Regions from separate parts of the Erwinia sp. PME.40.26/001 genome, predicted to be linked through region 2. Evidence: riboswitches for the same ligand, from Rfam matches in the RefSeq annotation. Region 2 holds a riboswitch; each other region holds the start of a gene.
What was found. A riboswitch is a leader RNA that binds a small molecule or an ion and turns the genes downstream of it on or off. The one in region 2 is predicted to bind thiamine pyrophosphate.
Positions count from the first base shown of each region.

Region 1 (6,476 bases), on a different contig from region 2:
CGGCCTGCCGGGCATCCCATCCGGCCTGTATGGCAGCAGCAAAGGCCCCTGCCATCCGAACCGGATCCTGCGCTTTGGCAACGGCGGTATTCAGCAAAATACCGTCGAACCCCATCTCCATAGCTTCAGCTGCCTGGCTGGGTGCACCAATCCCGGCGTCGATAATCAACGGAATATCGTTAAACCAGGCGCGCATTGAGCGCAGCCCTTCTCTGTTACGCAGCCCCTGCCCCGACCCGATTGGCGCGCCCCACGGCATCAGCAGTTCACAGCCTGCTTCGATCAGTTTTTCACCCAGAATCAGGTCTTCTGTGGTGTAGGGAAACACCTGAAATCCGTCGGCGCAGAGGATACGCGCTGCCTCCACCAGGGCGAACGGGTCGGGTTGCAGCGTATCGGCATGACCGATCACCTCCAGCTTGATCCACCGCGTATCAAACAGCTCACGCGCCATATGGGCAGTGGTGACGGCCTCCTTCACGCTGTGACAGCCCGCCGTGTTCGGCAGAACCCGCTTATTCAGCCCGGTCAGCAGCTCGCGAAAGGCTGTACCGTGGCTGCCTTCACGGCGCAGACTGACGGTGATAATTTCACTGCCGGAGGCCGCAAGCGCCTGCTGCAGGATCGCCGGAGAGGGGTACCCGGCGGTACCGAGCAGAAAACGTGACTGGGGTACAAAATCATAAAACATCGTTTATCCCCCCTGCATGGGTGACAGGACTTCGAGTTCACAGCCTGATGTGATCGGCTGCGTTTCATAGCGGGCGCGGGGCACGAACTGTCCATTTAACGCGCTGGCGACACAGCCTGCGTCAATCTGCTGTTCGCGCAGCAATTCCGCCAGGGTGCGGGCGGCAGTATCGACCGGCTGGCCGTTAAGCTGAATTTTCATATCAGGTTTTCCTGTATCAGTTGCTGCATCAGGTTTTCCGCCATCACTGGCGCGAGAAGAAAGCCGTGCCGGTACATGCCGTTAACGGACCAGACGCCGTTATGGCGATGAATGGCAGGGACATTATCAGCGTAGGCCGGACGCAGCCCGGTGCCGCTTTCCAGCACTCTGGCTTCGGCCAGTGCCGGGTGGATGGCGTAAGCGGCACTTAGCAGCTCCATCATGGCGCGGGCGCTGATCGGGCTGTCATCGTGGCTTTCCACCATGGTCGCCCCCAGCATAAAGCGCCCCCCCGTGCGCGGTACGAGGTAACAGGGAAAGCGGGGATGGAGTAAGCGGATGGGCCGGGAGAATTGCACCTCATCGCTGTGCAGGATCAGCATTTCGCCGCGAACGGCGCGCAGTCCCGGCTGTTCGTGGGCAGCGTGGATCCCCCGGCAGTCAATAACCGTGCCGCCGGGCTTGTCCTGATGGAAGTCAACGCCGTGTTGAAGCAGGCTGGCCCGCAGCTGCTGCAGCGCGCTGCGCGGGTCGAGATGGGCCTCGCCGGCAAAGAACAGCCCGCGGGCAAAGCGCCCTTCCAGGGCGGGTTCCAGCGTGACCGGTTCCACCCACTGATGGGCGTGCGTCATGCGCGAAAAACGGGTGAGTTCAGGCGCGTCGCGCGGGGGGGCGACTACCAGGGTGCCCTGATGCTCCACGCCTTTGACACGTGCAGACCACCACGGGGCAGACCGCTGGCCCAGCTCAACAACCTCCGCCGGGGCGCTTTCGCCTTCGCACCAGGGGGCCAGCATTCCGCCTGCCCAGTGGGATGCCGCATCATGCCGCGGTGAAGTGATCACCTCCACGGCCTGGCCGTGCTCTGCCAGCATCGTGGCGATGCACAGCCCGGCAACGCCGTCACCGATCACAGACCAGCGGCTCATGAGGTAAGGATCCTGACAGGGAGAAGGGGGGTTACCAATAGCGTCACGTTAGCCTCTCAAAACTAGATGAGACCCGTGATAAGGATAAGGAAAAAGGCTGAGGCGGAATAAACACAGGCCTTCGCGCGGGTACGCTGGGTGGCCGGCTGGCCCGTCATCAGGGTACGCGTCTTCCTACGCCAGTATCAACTGGGTCAGGTTCTAAGGGTCGCTACGCCGCGATAAATCGCTCATTAGCCTCTCAGTCTCTCTGGCGAGACTCCCCTGACAGGAAATAGTTTTATTTTACCGGGTGGGAATCGTCAAGCGATATGCGGTTTTAATGGGGAAAAAGACGGCAATTTGAGACGCTGAAATTTTTTTAATTGAATGCTCAATCAATAAAAACTATCATTCGTGCTTCTGTTTACACAAAATTTACTTTCCGGAGGCGATTTGAGTCAAGAGTTATAACGATTAATCAATAAATTACACTAATATTCATCCTGATGGTTCTCCCAGTGTAATTAGCGGATATACGGCGGATTTTACCCAGTATGCGCTAATGCGCGCTTCGCAGAGCGGACTTCAGGTTCTTTCCCTGATCATTTTTTGCGGAGACATTATGCCGACGACTGAAATACCAGGAAAGCCTCAAAAAGATCGTATCAACCCCGTGGTTTTCTACACCTCAGCAGTATTGATCCTGCTGTTCTCCATGACGACTATTCTGTTCACTGATTTTTCCGATCGCTGGATTAATCGTACCCTCGACTGGGTATCCAACACCTTCGGCTGGTATTACCTGCTGGCCGCCACGCTGTACATCGTGTTCGTTATCTTTATGGCCTGTTCCCGCTTTGGTTCCATTAAGCTCGGTCCTGAGCAGTCCAAGCCCGAGTTCAGCCTGATGAGCTGGGCAGCCATGCTGTTTGCCGCCGGTATCGGTATCGATCTGATGTTCTTCTCCGTCGCCGAGCCGGTCACGCAGTATATGATGCCGCCAGAGGGCCAGGGACAGACGATGGAAGCCGCGCGTCAGGCGATGGTCTGGACGCTGTTCCACTACGGTCTGACCGGCTGGTCCATGTATGCCCTGATGGGCATCGCCCTGGGTTACTTCAGCTATCGCTACGGCCTGCCTCTGACCATTCGTTCGGCCCTGTACCCTATTTTCGGTAAACGTATTAACGGGCCAATCGGTCATACCGTGGACATCGCCGCCGTGCTCGGGACGATTTTTGGTATTGCCACCACATTGGGCATCGGCGTTGTGCAGCTGAACTATGGCCTGAAGGTGCTGTTTGATGTGCCGGAAGGACTGACGGCGCAGGCCGGGCTGATCGTGCTGTCGGTCATCATGGCCACTATCTCGGTCACCTCTGGCGTGAATAAGGGCATTCGCTTCCTGTCAGAGCTCAACGTGCTGCTGGCCTTTGGTCTGATCCTGTTTGTGCTGTTCGTCGGTGATACCAGCTTCCTGCTGAATGCGCTGGTGCTCAACGTCGGGGATTACATCAACCGCTTTATGGGCATGACGCTGAACAGTTTCGCCTTCGATCGTCCAACGGAATGGATGAACAACTGGACGCTGTTCTTCTGGGCCTGGTGGGTCGCCTGGTCACCGTTTGTTGGCCTGTTCCTGGCGCGTATTTCCCGCGGCCGTACTATCCGCCAGTTTGTGGTAGGGACGCTGACCATTCCATTTATCTTTACCCTGCTGTGGCTGTCGATCTTTGGTAACAGCGCCCTATACGAGATTATTCACGGCAATATGGCCTTCGCTGAAGAGACCATGGCGCACCCGGAGCGCGGCTTCTACAGTCTGCTGGCGCAGTATCCTGGCTTTACTTTCAGCGCCTCGGTGGCCACCATCACCGGCCTGCTGTTCTATGTTACCTCCGCGGACTCCGGTTCACTGGTGCTGGGCAACTTTACCTCGCGTCTGGCGGACATCAACAATGATGCGCCAAACTGGCTGCGTATCTTCTGGTCGGTCACCATTGGCGTCCTGACGCTGGGAATGCTGATGGTTAACGGCGTGACGGCGCTGCAGAAGACCACGGTGATCATGGGGCTGCCGTTCAGCTTTGTGATTTTCTTTGTGATGGCCGGTCTGTATAAATCACTGCGGGTTGAAGATCACCGCCGGGCCAGTGCCACGGTGAACACGCCACCGGTAGCGGTATCGCGTGACGATCGCCTGAACTGGAAACAGCGCATTTCACGCGTGATGAACTATCCGGGAACGACCCACACCCGAAAAATGCTGGATAACGTCTGTCGTCCGGCAATGGAAGAAGTCGGGCGTGAGCTGGAACGTCGTGGTGCCAAAGTGCAGGTGAATGAGCTGCCTGCGGTGGAGGATGAGCGTCTGAACCATCTGGAACTGCTGGTTGATATGGCGGATGAGCAGAGCTTCCTCTATCAGATCTGGCCGCAGCGTTACTCGGTACCCGCCTTTACCTACCGGGCGCGCAGCGGCAAATCGGATTACTTCCGTCTGGAAACCTTCCTGCTGGAGGGTACGCAGGGGAACGATTTGATGGACTACACCAAAGAGCAGATCATCAATGACATTCTCGACCAGTATGAGCGTCACCTGACCTTCCTGCATATTCACCGGGAAGCACCGGGTAATTCGATGCCCTTCCCTGAAGCATAAACCCTTAAAAAACCAGACTCCGGTCTGGTTTTTTTTGCTCAGAAAACCGCGTCGTTCTCCTTATTATTGTGGAATGGCGCTCAGGCGAAATGCTTCGCGCCGGCAACACAGAGAATAATCGCCGCCGCACTGACCACCATACTCAGGGCAACCGGCTCGTGGAGGAACAGCGCGCAGAGCAACAGACCAAAAAACGGTTGTAGCAGCTGGAGCTGTCCGACCCCGGCGATGCCACCCAGCGCCAGCCCGCGATACCAGAAAATAAAACCAATCAGCATACTGAACAGTGAGACATAGCCAAGGCTGAACCAGGCGGGCGCGCCGATCCCCTGCCAGCTGTGCGGCAGAGTCATCAGGCCCGTCACCACCATTACCGGTAGCGACAGCAGCAGCGACCAGCTGATCACCTGCCAGCCGCCCAGCCGGCGCGACAGTTCTGCCCCTTCCGCATAGCCCAGTCCGCACAGCAGAATGGCCGCCACCATCATCAGGTTTCCGGTCAGCGATCCCCCTCCGCCTGCTGAGAGAGCAAAACCTGTCACGATCCCGGCACCCAGCAGGGAGAACAGCCAGAAGGCCCGCGCTGGCCGTTCTCCCCCGCGCAGCACCGCGAAAATAGCGGTGGAAAGCGGCAGCAGGCCGATAAAAACCAGAGAACAGGCGGCGGTCATCTCGCGCAGGGCCAGGGCTGTCAGTAAGGGAAAGCCGACGACGACTCCCGCAGCCACCATCAGTAGCGATACCCTGTCGCTGCGCCCGGGGCGTCGCTGCCTCAGCGCCAGCAGCAGTCCCCCGGCGACCAGTGCGGCAATCACCGCGCGGGCAGAGGTCAGAAACAGCGGTGAAAATCCGCCAATGGCCACCCGTGTAGCCGGCAGGGAGCCGCTAAAAATCATCACGCCAAAAAGTCCACTCCACCACCCTGATGTTGTTCGCTGCATAAGTCCTCTGCGTAAGTATAAAAACAGGCATATCCCACGGATAGTAGAGGTCAGAACGGCGGATTCGAAGATACACTACCCCTACAATTAAGTTGTTCTGTATGGGGAGTCTTTCCCATACAGTTGATCACTGACAGGCTGGGATACCGATGACGCTTACCGAAACACTGATTGACGAAATCCGCCGCAGTATTCTGACCGGTACGCTGGCAGCCGGTGACCGGCTGATGTCGGTGCGCCGCTTCGCTGCCGCCAGGAGCGTGTCACCTTCTACGGTCGTCGAAGCCTATGAGAGGCTGGCAGCAGAAGGGGTGATCCGGGCACGGCGCGGTTCCGGTTTTTACGTGTCTGGCACTCCGCTTGTTGGGCGCAGTCTGATTGATACGCGCATCGGGCAGCCACGGGATGTCGATCCTTTCTGGGTCTCCCGCCAGTCGCTGGATGCAGCAGTGGGTGAACTGACGCCGGGCTGCGGCTGGTTGCCCGACGACTGGATGCCTCATGAGGCACTGCGTAAAGGGCTGCGGCAGCTTTCCCGGCTCGACAGCCCCCTGCTGACCGACTACGGCAGTTCCCACGGGTCGCCCAAACTGCGGCGTCTTTTGCTGGCGCGTTTTGCCCGGGAAGGGCTGTCTGCTTCGATGGACCAGCTGATGCTGACCGGGTCGGGGAGCCAGGCTCTGGATTTACTCTGTCGCTATCTGCTGCGCCCGGGCGACAGCGTGGTGGTGGATGACCCCTGCTACTTCAACTTTAAGGCGCTGCTGCGTGCCCACCAGGTGAAGATCACTGGCGTACCCTATACGCCAACTGGCCCCGATATCGCGGTTTTTGAACAGGTTCTTGCTGCGGAGCGCCCGCGTCTTTATATCACTAACTCCGCTCTGCATAATCCGACGGGTGCCTGCCTCTCTGCGCAGACTGCCTATCGCGTGTTAAGTGCCGCCGCGCTGCACGATACGCTGATCATTGAAGACGATATCTTTGCCGACTTCGAGCCGGACCCTTCGCCGCGCCTGGCGATCCCCGACGGGCTTGATCGCGTTATCCGCACCGGGAGTTTTTCGAAA
Region 1 covers NZ_JBVHNP010000008.1:48,529-55,004, forward strand. The annotation lists gene ACZ3HG_RS18765 (thiazole synthase) at 1-691, opposite strand, end outside; gene thiS (sulfur carrier protein ThiS) at 695-892, opposite strand; gene ACZ3HG_RS18775 (FAD-dependent oxidoreductase) at 889-1,821, opposite strand; TPP riboswitch at 1,976-2,097, opposite strand; gene ACZ3HG_RS18780 (choline transporter) at 2,426-4,465, shown strand; gene ACZ3HG_RS18785 (DMT family transporter) at 4,546-5,406, opposite strand; gene ACZ3HG_RS18790 (aminotransferase-like domain-containing protein) at 5,556-6,476, shown strand, end outside.
Region 1: another riboswitch for thiamine pyrophosphate. It lies ahead of ACZ3HG_RS18775 (FAD-dependent oxidoreductase); the one in region 2 lies ahead of thiM (hydroxyethylthiazole kinase).

Region 2 (6,476 bases):
GCGGCATTTTACGCCAGGCCAGTATGACGGCCACTGCGACGCCGGTGACGCGGGCGACCCCGGCAAAATGGGTGCCTTCGTAGAAGGTACTGGCCAGCGCAACCGCAAACAGCAGGGTCGTGGCCGCGTCAGACAGCAGCCTGCGGGCATCCTCCGACAGTGCCATGCGGGAGCCCAGTTGAGCGCCCGCAAAGCGCATCAGCCATGTGCCCAGCGCCAGAACGGCAATACCGCCAATTAACAGGGTGTTATCTGCCATTATTTTTTCCTCGCCAGCAGGCCGATCATGGAGAGTAGTACGGGCAGCCCGGTCGGGGTAAAGGGCACCGCCAGCAGGGAGATTGCCGCCCCGCTGGAGGCGCGCAGCAGCGTCGTGCGTGATTTCAGTGCAGGGATCACCAGCGCCAGTAAGATCGCCGGAAAGACGGCATCCAGCCCAATCATTTGCGTATCAGGCAACAGCCTGCCAATCACGCTGCCCAGCACCGTCCCCAGCGGCCAGACCAGCGCCACGCCGAGGCCACACAGCCAGAAGGCGGCTTTGCGCTGCGCGGGCGTGGTCTGCGACAGCCCAAACACCACGCTTTCATCGTTCATGATATGGCAGCCCAGGACGGCGGAGAGGCGCGAACCGACGAGGTCGCGCACGGCAATACCAAAGGGAAAGTGGCGCGCATTGACCAGCAGCCCGGCGACGGCCGCCGCCAGGGGGTTGCCGCCTCCCGCGACGATAGCAATAAACATAAACTCCGAGGCACCGGCCAGCACAAACAGGCTGGAGAACAGCGGAACCCAGAGCGGGAAACCATAGGCGGTGGCCAGCGAGCCATAAGAAATACCCACCACCCCGACCGCCAGACAGATCAGATAGATGCCTTTACGTGTGTCCGGGCTGAGTGAAGAAAAATGACGGGTCATCATGAAGTTTTACCATAACGAACGAAGTTTCCATTATAATGAACGCAGTGCAGAAAGAGATCAACCCGAACGTAGCGTTCGATTTAACGAACGATAAGGCCAAAAATGACCCAGCCCATTGCAGTAATTGCAGAAAGTTTGATCCGGGAGCGTACGCTGACCGGGCTGTCCCTGGCGGAAGTCGCCAGGCGGGCAGGTATTGCAAAATCGACGCTGTCCCAGTTAGAGGCGGGGAACGGTAATCCCAGCATTGAAACGCTCTGGGCGCTGTGCGTGGCGCTGAATATCCCTTTTGCCAGACTGCTGGAGCCTGAGCTGCCTAAAACCCAGGTGATCCGGCGCGGTGAAGGACCGAAAGTCGTCGCCGGGGAAGCGAACTATCAGGCGATCCTGCTGGCCAGCTGCCCGCCGGGCGCGCGGCGCGATATCTACCTGCTGATGGCGCAGCCCGGCGCTGACCGCCTTTCACAGCCGCACCCGTCGGGCTCGGTAGAGCATATTATTGTCACGCAGGGACGGGCGCTGGTGGGGTTGAAGGACGAAGCTGAAGAACTGGCACCGGGAGATTACATTTGCTATCCCGCCGATCGTGAGCATATCTTCAGGGCGCTGGAGCCCGACACGCTGGCGCTGCTGGTGGCCGAGCAGGGATAGTGGCGCTTTTTATGCAGCGGTAATACTTATTATTTCCATGTCCTGAAACAGCGCGTCTCTCCCGTCTTCTGCGTGTTGAGGGGAAATAACGAATGACAGCGCTACGTCCGCTGTTCACTCGCTACTGAGCGTGAGTCCTGCATCCTTTGCCTGCCCTCATTGTCTGTCCTGTTCCTGATCAGGCCTCGCCGAAAGAGGGTGAGGCTTTATAACGTATTGCTTCCGGTAATGCCGTTCAGTGCATTCAGGGCGTCATCCGGCAGGTGGAGTGACGCCGCTGCCAGGTTTTCCTGCAGGTGGGCAACGGATGATGTTCCCGGGATCAGCAGGATGTTAGGTGAACGGTGAAGAAGCCAGGCCAGGGCGACCTGCAGGGGTGTGGCGTTGAGCTGTTCGGCAACGCGGGTCAGCGTAGCAGACTGAAGCGGATTAAAACCGTTAAGCGGGAAGAAAGGCACATAGGCAATCCCTTCCCGGGCCAGCGCATCAATCAGCGCATCATCGGTGCGGTGTGCCAGGTTGTAATGATTCTGAACGCAGACGATCTCGCAGATTGCGCGGCCTTCGGCAATTTGCGCCGGGGTGACGTTGCTCAGACCAATATGCTTGATCAGCCCCTGTTGCTGTAGGGCGGCCAGCGCCGTCAGCGGTTCTTCAATGGAACCTTCCTGCGGGCGGGCGGTATTAAACATGATCCTGAGATTGACCACATCCAGCTGCGCCAGCCCCAGGTTTCGCAGGTTGTCATGGACGGCATTGACCAGCTCCCCGGGGGACATGGCCGGGATCCATCCGCCTTTTTTATCTCTCAGCGCCCCAATTTTGGTCACCAGCGTGAGGTCATCAGGATAGGGCGCGAGTGCCTCGCGGATCAGTTTGTTGGTGATATGTGGGCCGTAAAAATCACTGGTATCAATATGATTGACGCCGGCCGCCACTGCTGCCCTGAGAACCGCCAGCGCGCGGTCAGGATCGTTGGGCGGGCCAAAAACGCCGGGGCCTGCCAGCTGCATTGCGCCATAGCCCAGTCGTTTTACCTGACGCGAACCCAGAGAGAAGAGGCCGGATGTACGGATGTTGTGCATAGTCATTTCCTGAAGGAGAGGTGGGATAACACAAGGAACAGCGAGGTTTAATCTTAAGCCCGCGCATCACGTCCTATCCATGCTATAAAGTCCGTATTATCTTTTTAATCGTCCAAAATTAATCATGGATCCTCTTTCTGATATTCTCGCGTTGCTCAAGCCACAACGGTATGTTTCCGGCGTCCTCGACGTGGGCGGAGACTGGGCGGTGCGTTTTCCGCCTAACGCAGGCATCAAATGTTATTCAATGGTGTCGGGCGGCTGCTGGCTGTCTGTCGAAGGGGGACCCGACCCGGTACGATTGTCGGCGGGGGACTGCTTCCTGCTTCCTACCGGACGTCCCTTTGTTATGGCCAGCGACCTGTCACACCCGGCGACAGACTGGGCGGTGGTGTTTGCCGCCCCGCGCGCCGGCGGGGTGATCCGTCACAACGGCGGGGGAGACTGCCTGATGACCGGCAGCCGCTTCTTCCTGGACGACCCCCACGCCACGATTCTGCTGACCATGCTGCCAGCGGTGATCCATCTGCGGGCGGAAAATGACCAGGCGACCCTGCGCTGGCTGGTTGCGCAGATGATGGCCGAGCTGGATGAACAGCGTCCGGGACATGCCCTGATCGCTGAACATCTGGCACATATGATACTGATACAGGCGCTGCGGCAGCATATGGAGTCGGGCGGTAAAGGGCACGCGGTGGGCTGGCTGTATGCCCTGGCCGATCACCAGGTGGGTGCGGCGCTGCAGGCCATGCACGCCGATCCGGCTTATCGCTGGACGCTACAAACGCTGGCACAGCGTGCCGGTATGTCCCGCTCGGCCTTTGCGCTGAAGTTTAAAACAAAGGTCGGGTCCTCAACGATGGACTACCTGACCCGCTGGCGCATGCTGCTGGCCGGGGACAAACTGCTGAATACCGACCTGCCCATTTCTGCGCTTGCTCCCTCGCTGGGCTATGAGTCTGAAAGCGCCTTCAGTACCGCCTTTAAACGCACGATGGGCTGTTCGCCGCGTGACTATGTGCGGCGTCATTCCCCGCCGGGGGGCAGATCGCGCTGAAGATACCCTGATGACCGACGGCAGGGCAGCACGGCCCGGGGCTTGCCAATACTCTGCCACTTCCTTATGCTGGCACCGACTGTAAAAAATCATCACTGACTCGGGGTGCCCTTCTTTGTGAAGGCTGAGAAATACCCGTATAACCTGATCTGGATAATGCCAGCGTAGGGAAGTCAGATGCCCGACCGGCATCGCCTTCTTGATCGCCGGTTGGGAGCGAAGAATGATCCAACCTCAAGACCTCAGCCACACCGATATGGCGCATTCCCTGCGGCTGTATCGTCAGCATTCCCCTCTGACCCACTGTATGACCAATGATGTGGTACAGGCCTTTACGGCTAATGTGCTGCTGGCGCTGGGGGCTTCCCCGGCAATGGTGATCGATCCGCAGGAGGCGGCACAGTTCAGCCCTGTTGCCGATGCCCTGCTGGTGAATGTCGGTACGCTGACCCGCAGCCGCAGCGAAGCGATGCTGGCGGCCATTAATGCCGCCAGGCAGGCCGGGCGTCCCTGGACGTTAGATCCGGTAGCCGTTGGCGCACTGGACTTCCGCACGGCCTTCTGCCAGCAAACGCTGGGACTGAAACCGGCCGCTGTCCGGGGGAACGCTTCCGAAATCATGGCGCTGGCCAGGCAGAGCGTCAGCGGCCGGGGCGTCGACAGCCGGCATGCCTCCACGGCGGCGCTGCAGGCGGCTGTTTCGCTGGCGCAGGAGACAGGCGCGATTGTGGCCGTCACCGGTGAAACCGATTTTATTACCGATGGCCTCCGTACCCTGAGCGTGGGCGGCGGCGACCCGCTGATGACGCGGGTGGTAGGGACCGGCTGTGCGCTGTCGGCGGTCGTGGCCGGCTTTGCCGCACTGCCGGGCGACCGCCTCACACATGTGGCCAGCGCCTGCCGCGTGGTGTCGCTGGCCGGTGAGCGTGCGGCCGCAGCGGTGGACGGGCCAGGCAGTTTCATTCCGGCCTTTCTTGATGCCCTGTACCGGCTGAACCCGGAGGTGCAGTGATGAAAAGGATTAACGCGCTGACAATTGCCGGTACTGACCCCAGCGGTGGGGCAGGGATCCAGGCTGACCTGAAAGCATTCTCCGCGCTGGGTGCGTATGGCACCAGCGTGATCACCGCGCTGGTGGCGCAGAACACCACCGGCGTGCAGTCGATCTGCCGCGTTGAGCCGGCGTTTGTTGCCGCGCAGCTGGATTCCGTTTTGTCGGACGTGCGCATCGACACGATTAAAATTGGCATGCTGTCAGAAAGCGCCATCGTCGAGGTGGTGTCCGGGCGGTTGAAACAGACCCGCGTTCCCTGGGTGGTGCTGGATACGGTGATGCTGGCCAAAAGCGGCGATCCGCTGCTGTCGCCCGAGGCGGTGAGTACGCTACGGGATCGGCTACTGCCGCAGGTCTCGCTGATTACGCCTAACCTGCCGGAGGCCGCCGCAATGCTGGAATGCGCGCAGGCGCGCAATGAGGAGGAGATGCGCGAGCAGGGACGGGCGCTGCTGGCCCTCGGCTGCCAGGCCGTGCTGATGAAAGGCGGTCATCTCAGCGAGTCGGAAAGCCCGGACTGGCTGTTCACCCGTGAGGGAGAACAGCGCTTTACTGCGCCACGGGTGAACACCCGTAACACGCATGGCACCGGCTGTTCACTCTCGGCAGCGCTGGCCGCGCTGCGCCCGCGCCATGATGACTGGCCCACGACCGTTCAGGCGGCCCGGCACTGGCTGCAGGGCGCACTGGAGCAGGCGGACTCGCTGGAAGTGGGGCACGGGCAGGGGCCGGTACACCATTTTCATCAGTGGTGGTAAGCGGTAAAACCCGGGTTCCAGGGGAAGATTTGTTGAAAACAGATCTTTCCCCTTCATCGGTTGGCGAAGGCAGTGCAGTATGCAGTCCACAGCGGGTGTGAGGGCCGTGATGACCAGGCCTGCGCGAGGCCTCTTTGGCCGGTCTGGTTTGCTCAGACGTTACCGATAAAAAAACTGATAATTCATCAGGGGGGCTTGCTTCCTCTTCGGCTACTAATACCATCGCCAGAGGAAGGGGGAGAAAAGCCCTTTACATTCGCCATTCAGCCGCGAGCATTGTGATAGATTTGGCAAACGCATAATCAGTTCTTACCGCAGAGGTGTGCTTTGCATCCTGAATCCGTGTTCCTTAGCCAGTTTAAAGCGATCTCACAGCAACTGATGATCGAACCTCGTGAGAAAATTAATCAACTGGCCCTTCTTTTATCAGAGAATAATATATTTCTGGATGAAAGTAGCGAAACGATTGACATGATTAACGCCATTTCTCATTCGATTGAGAGTGACTTCACAATAGCTTCTTTGCAGGCGATTGAAAAAAGTAACTTCTGTTTCTGGCAAAAGCTATTACTCAATAAGAAGATGGATATTTTCTTTTTCGGTGATGAACGTCATGCTGCTTTCTTTTTTGACATTCTTGATAAAGAAAAGGTCGGCAACCTTTTTTATATCAACGTGCCTGTCGGAGGGGAAATTGATACCGAGGCCTTCCTGCCCCCGTTACAAGAAAGCTGTCATCCGGTAATCATTTATGACCATGGGGCTGATGCGGTAAAGAGTCTCCCTGAAACCCAGGGAATAATGTTGATGGCTGATTTTCAGCAGGTGATGGTATTAAAGGCATTACCTTTCTCTGTTGAGCAGGATCCCTTCATCGCTTTTCTGCAGCATAAACATAATATGATGCTGGCAAAGAAGCCTCCTACGCTCGTGTTGGGGAACTCTTATGG
Region 2 covers NZ_JBVHNP010000001.1:1,362,182-1,368,657, reverse strand. The annotation lists gene ACZ3HG_RS06545 (AzlD domain-containing protein) at 1-259, opposite strand, end outside; gene ACZ3HG_RS06540 (AzlC family ABC transporter permease) at 259-918, opposite strand; gene ACZ3HG_RS06535 (helix-turn-helix domain-containing protein) at 1,024-1,572, shown strand; gene ACZ3HG_RS06530 (aldo/keto reductase family oxidoreductase) at 1,779-2,657, opposite strand; gene ACZ3HG_RS06525 (AraC family transcriptional regulator) at 2,782-3,714, shown strand; TPP riboswitch at 3,806-3,902, shown strand; gene thiM (hydroxyethylthiazole kinase) at 3,938-4,726, shown strand; gene thiD (bifunctional hydroxymethylpyrimidine kinase/phosphomethylpyrimidine kinase) at 4,726-5,526, shown strand; gene ACZ3HG_RS06510 (hypothetical protein) at 5,854-6,476, shown strand, end outside.

Region 3 (6,476 bases), 290 kb from region 2:
GCGCTGCGCATGGTGGCGTCAGGTATGGTGGAAGGCCCGCTGCTGATTTCCATCACCAAACTGCTGCACGCGCTGGAACTGCCGGTGCTGCTGGTGTCCATTTTTAAATACAACAGCCTGCATTTTGACAAACGCCTCTCCTCAACCCTGTACCTGGTGGGCTTTGCCTGCACCAGCTCGGTGATTGCAACGGTATTGTCCCCGCTGGCGGGCTACAGCTACGAGAAATATGGCTTTGCTCAGTCCTACCTGATCATGGGGCTGATGGTGTTCTGCACCACCTTTTTCTCCGTCTTCCTGCTGCGTAATCAGAAATCCTTATCAGAAGGCGCGCCTCCGGCCCCTTCTTCCCCCTCACTACTCAAGAGTGAACAATCATGACATGTCGACTTGAAGATGCTGAACAGGCGCTGATCCGCCAGCGCGACCAGATTACCCTCCGCTGGTATCCCCGTTATCATCTTGCTCCCCAGGCGGGATGGATGAACGACCCGAACGGGCTGGTATGGTTTGACGGCTGGTATCACGCCTTTTATCAGCATCATCCCTACTCCACGCAGTGGGGGCCGATGCACTGGGGCCACGCGCGCAGCCTTGACCTGGTCAACTGGGAGCATTTGCCCGTCGCCCTGGCACCGGAAGGGCCGGAAGATAAAGACGGCTGCTTTTCCGGTTCAGCGGTGGTCAACGGGGATGAGCTGGCGCTGATTTACACCGGCCATAAATTTCACGGCGACCCCTCCAGTGACGATAACCTTTACCAGGTGCAGTGCCTGGCCACCAGCCGGGATGGCATCCACTTCAGCCGTCAGGGTCAGGTGCTGGATACCCCTGCCGGGCTGCATCACTTCCGCGATCCTAAAGTGTGGCGGGAAGGGCGGCACTGGTACATGGTGGTCGGTGCCCGTGAAGCGCATACCGGGCAGGTCAGGCTTTACCGTTCTGACGATCTGCACCGCTGGGAAGATGCCGGAATACTGGCTGAGGCCCCGCCGCACCTCGGCTTTATGTGGGAGTGCCCGGACTTCTTCACCCTGGCAGGCAAACAGATCCTGCTGATGTCCCCCCAGGGCATCCAGGCCCGGGGCTATGACCACCGCAACCTGTTCCAGAGTGGTTATATTGTCGGCCACTGGCAGCCGGGAGCCGACTTTACCCAAGAGGGCGACTTCACCGAACTGGATCGCGGCCATGATTTTTATGCCCCGCAGACCTTCGTCACACCGGATGGCCGCCGGATAGTGATGGCGTGGATGAACACCTGGGAATCAGCGATGCCAGAGCAGCAGGACGGCTGGTGCGGCATGCTTACCCTGCCCCGGGAGCTCACCCTGACGGCCGATCATCGTCTGCAGATGACCCCGGCGCGAGAGGTGGAATGCCTGCGCCAGAGCTGGCACCCGTGGCCTGCCGGGAAGCTAAAAAACCAGCAGCAGTGCGTCATGGAAAATTGTGAAATCAGTGAGGTACTCATCAGCTGGAACCGGGCCACCAGCGATGCGGAACAGTATGGCATCAGCCTGTCAGACGGTCTGCGCCTGTATGTCGACAGCCAGTCCCAGCGCCTGTTGCTGGCACGTCACTATCCGCTATGCGGTCTGAGTGGCGAACGTAGCGTCGCGCTCCCTGCCGGGGATACGCTCTCCCTGCGCATCTTCTTTGACCGCTCCTCGGTGGAAGTGTTTGTCAACGATGGCGAAGCCTGCCTGACCAGCCGTATTTTCCCCGGGCAGCGTCAGCTGTCGCTGTTTGCCTGGTCCGGCAGCGCGGACGTCACCGCGTGTGGAGCCTGGGACTTAGCCTGACGCACTGCCCTGCTGCTCACCCGTGACCACGGGTGAGCCTTTTGCCTCCCTACAAAATCATGTGCAAGGAATTCATCGATGAAAATAGCCGTCGGGATGATGCTGTGCGCCGGGATCTTTCCGGTCACCCTGTTTGCTGAAAGTACCTTAACCGTTGAACAGCGTTTTTTATTACTCGAAGCGCGTTTGAAAAAGGCAGAAAACCGCGCCGACCGGGCAGAAGCGGAAATGGTGAAATTAAAACAGAACACCCGGGGGGATAACGCCGCCACCGCCCACGCGGGCACCGCTCGCCCCCTCGACGTGAGCCTGAACACCCCGGCGGAACTGCGTTTTTATGGCGATGTGGAATTTAATGGCGACGCGGCCAGCCGCACGGGCAGCCTGACATCGTTAAAAACCAGCAGCAATAAAAGCTGGGCTCCCGGCAATAAAGAACGCTGGGATATTAACGGCCGCATACTGTTAGGCGTGGAGGGGATCCGCCAGGGTACTGAGGGGAAATATGCCGGATTCAACGTTCAGCCGCTGGCCGATATTCGCGGAAAAATGAATCTGGACGATGCGGCTTTCTTTTTCGGTCAGAAAGACCACTGGCAGGTGAAGACCGGGCGGTTTGAAGCCTGGGATATGTTTCCCCTCAATCAGGACACCTTTATCGAATACTCGGGCAATACCGCTAACGATCTGTACAGCGACGGCTACGGCTATATCTACATGATGAAGGAGGCGCGTGGCCGCAGTAACAGCGGCGGTAACCTGCTGCTGAGCCAAACCTGGGATAAGTGGTACGTTGAAGTGAACACCCTGATTGAGGATGGCAGCGCGCTGTATGTGGATCAGCGTTATCACGGCCGCACGATGGAAAACCAGAAAAATGTGATGTACGTGCGCCCGGTCGTGGCATGGCGATCCGATATCTGGTCCGTCGCCGCCGCCATGGAAAGCAATATCGTGAATAACGCCTATGGCTATACCGACCGTGACGGCCGCTGGCGCGATCAGTCGGAGCGCACCGGCTACGGGCTGACCATGACGTGGAATACGTTAAAGAACAACCCGCAGAATGGCACCGTGGTGAACGTGAATACGGCCTATATGGATGCCCGGGAGGAAACCGACTTTAGCGCCGGGATTAATGCTCTCTGGCATCGTGTCGAACTGGGCTATATCTACGCCCATAATAATATCACGGAATTCTCAGCGTCCGGTGTCAGTGAGGAGTGTACCGCTGACTGCGCTATCTTCCAGCCGGGGCGCTACGACATTCATACCCTGCATACCTCCTGGCAGCTTCCCGATATCCTCGATATGCCCAACTTCACGGTCTATCTTGGCGGTTACGCGTCATGGCTGAATGCCGCCGATGACGATCGGGGAAATCATCAGCCACGTTACGGCGCACGCGTGCGGGCGAAATACCTCTTTTAACGCTGACGTCACCGCCAGGCACGCCTGGCGGTTCCCCAGCCCCCGCTTAGTTACGCCATCCCAGCCCTGGCGCCACATGCTTAAGGATCGCTTCAATGGTGTGTGCGCAGTAATCCACCCCCAGCTGATTCGGCACGGTGAGCAGCAGCGTATCGGCTTCGGCAATCGCTTCGTCCTGCGCCAGCTGTTCAATCAGCCGGTCAGGTTCTGCGGCGTAGCTGCGGCCAAAAATCGCCCGGGTTTTCTCATCAAGATACCCCACCTTATCCCCTTCTTTACCGCTGTTGCCGAAGTACGCCCGATCCTTCTCGTTCACCAGCGCAAAAATACTGCGGCTGACCGAGACGCGCGGCGTACGCAGGTGTCCCGCGGCTTTCCACGCTTCACGATAGGCGCGGATTTGTGCCGCCTGCTGAATGTGGAAAGGTTCGCCGGTTTCATCATCCTTCAGCGTCGAGCTTTGCAGATTCATCCCCAGCCTGGCCGCCCACACCGCCGTGGCATTGGAGCCCGCCCCCCACCAGATGCGGTCGCGCAGCCCTTCAGAGAACGGCTCCACGCGCAGCATGCCCGGCGGGTTAGGAAACATCGGCTGCGGGTTCGGTTTGGCAAAGCCTTCGCCGCGCAGCACATCCAGCAGCACTTCGGTGTGATGACGCGCCATATCCGACTCGTTTTCCCCTTCCGCAGGCTGATAGCCAAAATAGCGCCAGCCGTCGATCACCTGTTCAGGGGAACCCCGGCTGATGCCCAGCTGCAGACGCCCCCCTGAAATCAGGTCAGCGGAACCGGCATCTTCCGCCATATACATCGGGTTCTCGTAACGCATATCGATCACCCCGGTGCCAATCTCAATGCGCCGGGTTTTCGCCCCGACGGCGGCCATCAGCGGGAAGGGTGAACTTAACTGACGGGCGAAGTGGTGGACGCGAAAATACGCGCCGTCTGCGCCGAGCTCTTCCGCCGCCACGGCCAGGTCGATAGACTGTAGCAGGGCGTCAGCGGCTGAACGGGTGCCGGACTGCGGGGACGGTGTCCAGTGACCGAATGACAGGAATCCAATACTTTTCATAGGGTTTCTCAACAGGATAAAACGAATCAATTCAGTATAAGTACGCGCTATCTCGCCAGCTGGCAAGGATTGCTATCCAAAATGAATTATCGTATAACAATTCACTCCGAGGGGTGTCCTGTATGGGCTGAGATGGCGTAATAAGCCGAACCCTTTGAACCTGATCTGGGTCATGCCAGCGAAGGGACGGGTAGGCATTATTCTCGCCTGATCACACCTCCGCGCACCTGGATCGCCACTTAAATGAGGGGATTCTGTGTCGAACACCATTGAGCCTGTCGATTTCAGCCACGGCCTGTACGGACGTTTACGCCAGCAGGCGGGCAACGACTGGCAGGACTATGTGGCGCATCCGTTTATTCAGCAGCTCTCAACGGGCACGCTGCCCGAAACCGCCTTTCGCCGCTATCTGACCCAGGATTACCTGTTTCTGATCCACTTTGCCCGTGCCTGGGCGCTGCTGGTCAGCAAGCTGCGCACGCTGCCGGAGATGCGTGCCGCTACCGCCTCGCTCAATGCCATTGTCAGCGAACTGCCGCTGCACGTCCGCTACTGCGAGAGCTGGGGGCTGAACGAGGCACAGATGGCCGCTGAACCGGAGGCGGCAGAAACCATGAACTACACCCGCTACGTGCTGGATATCGGTCACTCAGGGGATGCGCTGGATCTGCTGGCCGCCCTGCTCCCCTGTGTGGCAGGGTATGCCGAAATCGGCCTGGGCCTGCTGGCCTCCCCCCGCACGGTGCTGGCAGGCAGCCCTTACGCTTCCTGGATCCGCAACTATGCGGACCCGGACTACCTGACCGGGGTACGTGCCGCCCTTGCACTGCTGGAAACGGTCGGCCAGCAGCGGGGAGCCGGCAGCCGCTTCCCTGCCCTGTCCGAGATTTTTACCACCGCTACCCGCCTGGAGTCGGCTTTCTGGCAGATGGGACTCAACGCGGTACCGACCCCGTGACCGCCCATTCCGCTTCGCCACCGCCGGGCATCGCGGTTCGCCATCTGACGCTGCGCTTCGGCCCGCGCCCGCTCTTCAGCGATCTCAGCGTGGATATTCCCGCCGGGCGTTTTGTTGCGCTGCTGGGGGCCAGCGGCTGCGGCAAAACCAGCCTGCTGAAGATCATTGCCGGGCTGCTCCCGCCCGATGCCGGTTCGGTCTGCGGCAGCGACGGCCTGCCGCTGGCCGGGCGCATCGCCTGGATGGGTCAGAAAGATCTGCTTTATCCGTGGCTGTCGATCCGCGACAACGTCACCCTCGGCGCGCGGCTGCGCAGGGAGCCCGTTGACAGTGCCCGGGCTGACCACCTGCTGGCGCGCGTCGGGCTGCACGACTATGCCGGCCTTCATCCCGCCGCCCTCTCCGGCGGCATGCGCCAGCGTGCGGCCATCGCCCGCACCCTGTATGAGAACCGCCCCGTTGTGCTGATGGACGAACCCTTCTCTGCGCTCGACACGCTGACGCGGGCGAAGATCCAGACGCTGGCCGCTGAGGTGCTGGCGGACCGCACCGTACTGCTGATCACCCACGACCCGATGGAAGCCTGCCGTCTGAGCCACCATCTGCTGGTGCTCTCCGGGCACCCTGCGGGCATCGACGACAGTCACACCATTGGCGGCCTGCCGCCGCGTGCGCCGGATGATGCCGACCTGCTGAAAAGCCAGGGGCAGCTGTTGCAACAGCTGCTGAGGGCGGCAGGATGAGGGCCAGCCTGGCAGGTCACGCTCGCGGGCTGATAATTTTTAGCGGACTGATCCTGCTGTGGTGGCTGGCCACCCTGAGCACGATCCCGGCCTTTTTGCTGCCCTCACCGGTCGCGGTGGCCAGTGCGCTGTGGGAGTGGCGCGCCTTTCTCGCTTATCACAGCCTGATCACCGCATCGGAAGTGCTGGCCGGGCTGGTGCTGGGCGTGTTGCTGGGGTCGCTGCTGGCCATCCTGATGATCGTCTCCCCCCCGTCTGCAGCGCTGGCTGATGCCGCTGGTGCTGACCAGCCAGGCCATTCCGGTATTTGCACTGGCCCCGCTGCTGGTTCTGTGGTTTGGCTTTGGCCTCAGTGCCAAAGTGGCGATGGCGGTGCTGGTGATTTTTTTCCCGGTAACGTCGGCCCTGTTTGACGGGCTCAGGCGGGTCAATCAGGACTACCTGGATCTGGCGCGCACCATGGGGGC
Region 3 covers NZ_JBVHNP010000001.1:1,067,291-1,073,766, forward strand. The annotation lists gene ACZ3HG_RS05240 (MFS transporter) at 1-381, shown strand, start outside; gene ACZ3HG_RS05245 (glycoside hydrolase family 32 protein) at 378-1,805, shown strand; gene ACZ3HG_RS05250 (carbohydrate porin) at 1,884-3,236, shown strand; gene ACZ3HG_RS05255 (LLM class flavin-dependent oxidoreductase) at 3,283-4,308, opposite strand; TPP riboswitch at 4,408-4,512, shown strand; gene ACZ3HG_RS05260 (TenA family protein) at 4,577-5,266, shown strand; gene ACZ3HG_RS05265 (ABC transporter ATP-binding protein) at 5,263-6,009, shown strand; partial or broken gene ACZ3HG_RS05270 (ABC transporter permease) at 6,006-6,476, shown strand, end outside.
Region 3: another riboswitch for thiamine pyrophosphate. It lies ahead of ACZ3HG_RS05260 (TenA family protein); the one in region 2 lies ahead of thiM (hydroxyethylthiazole kinase).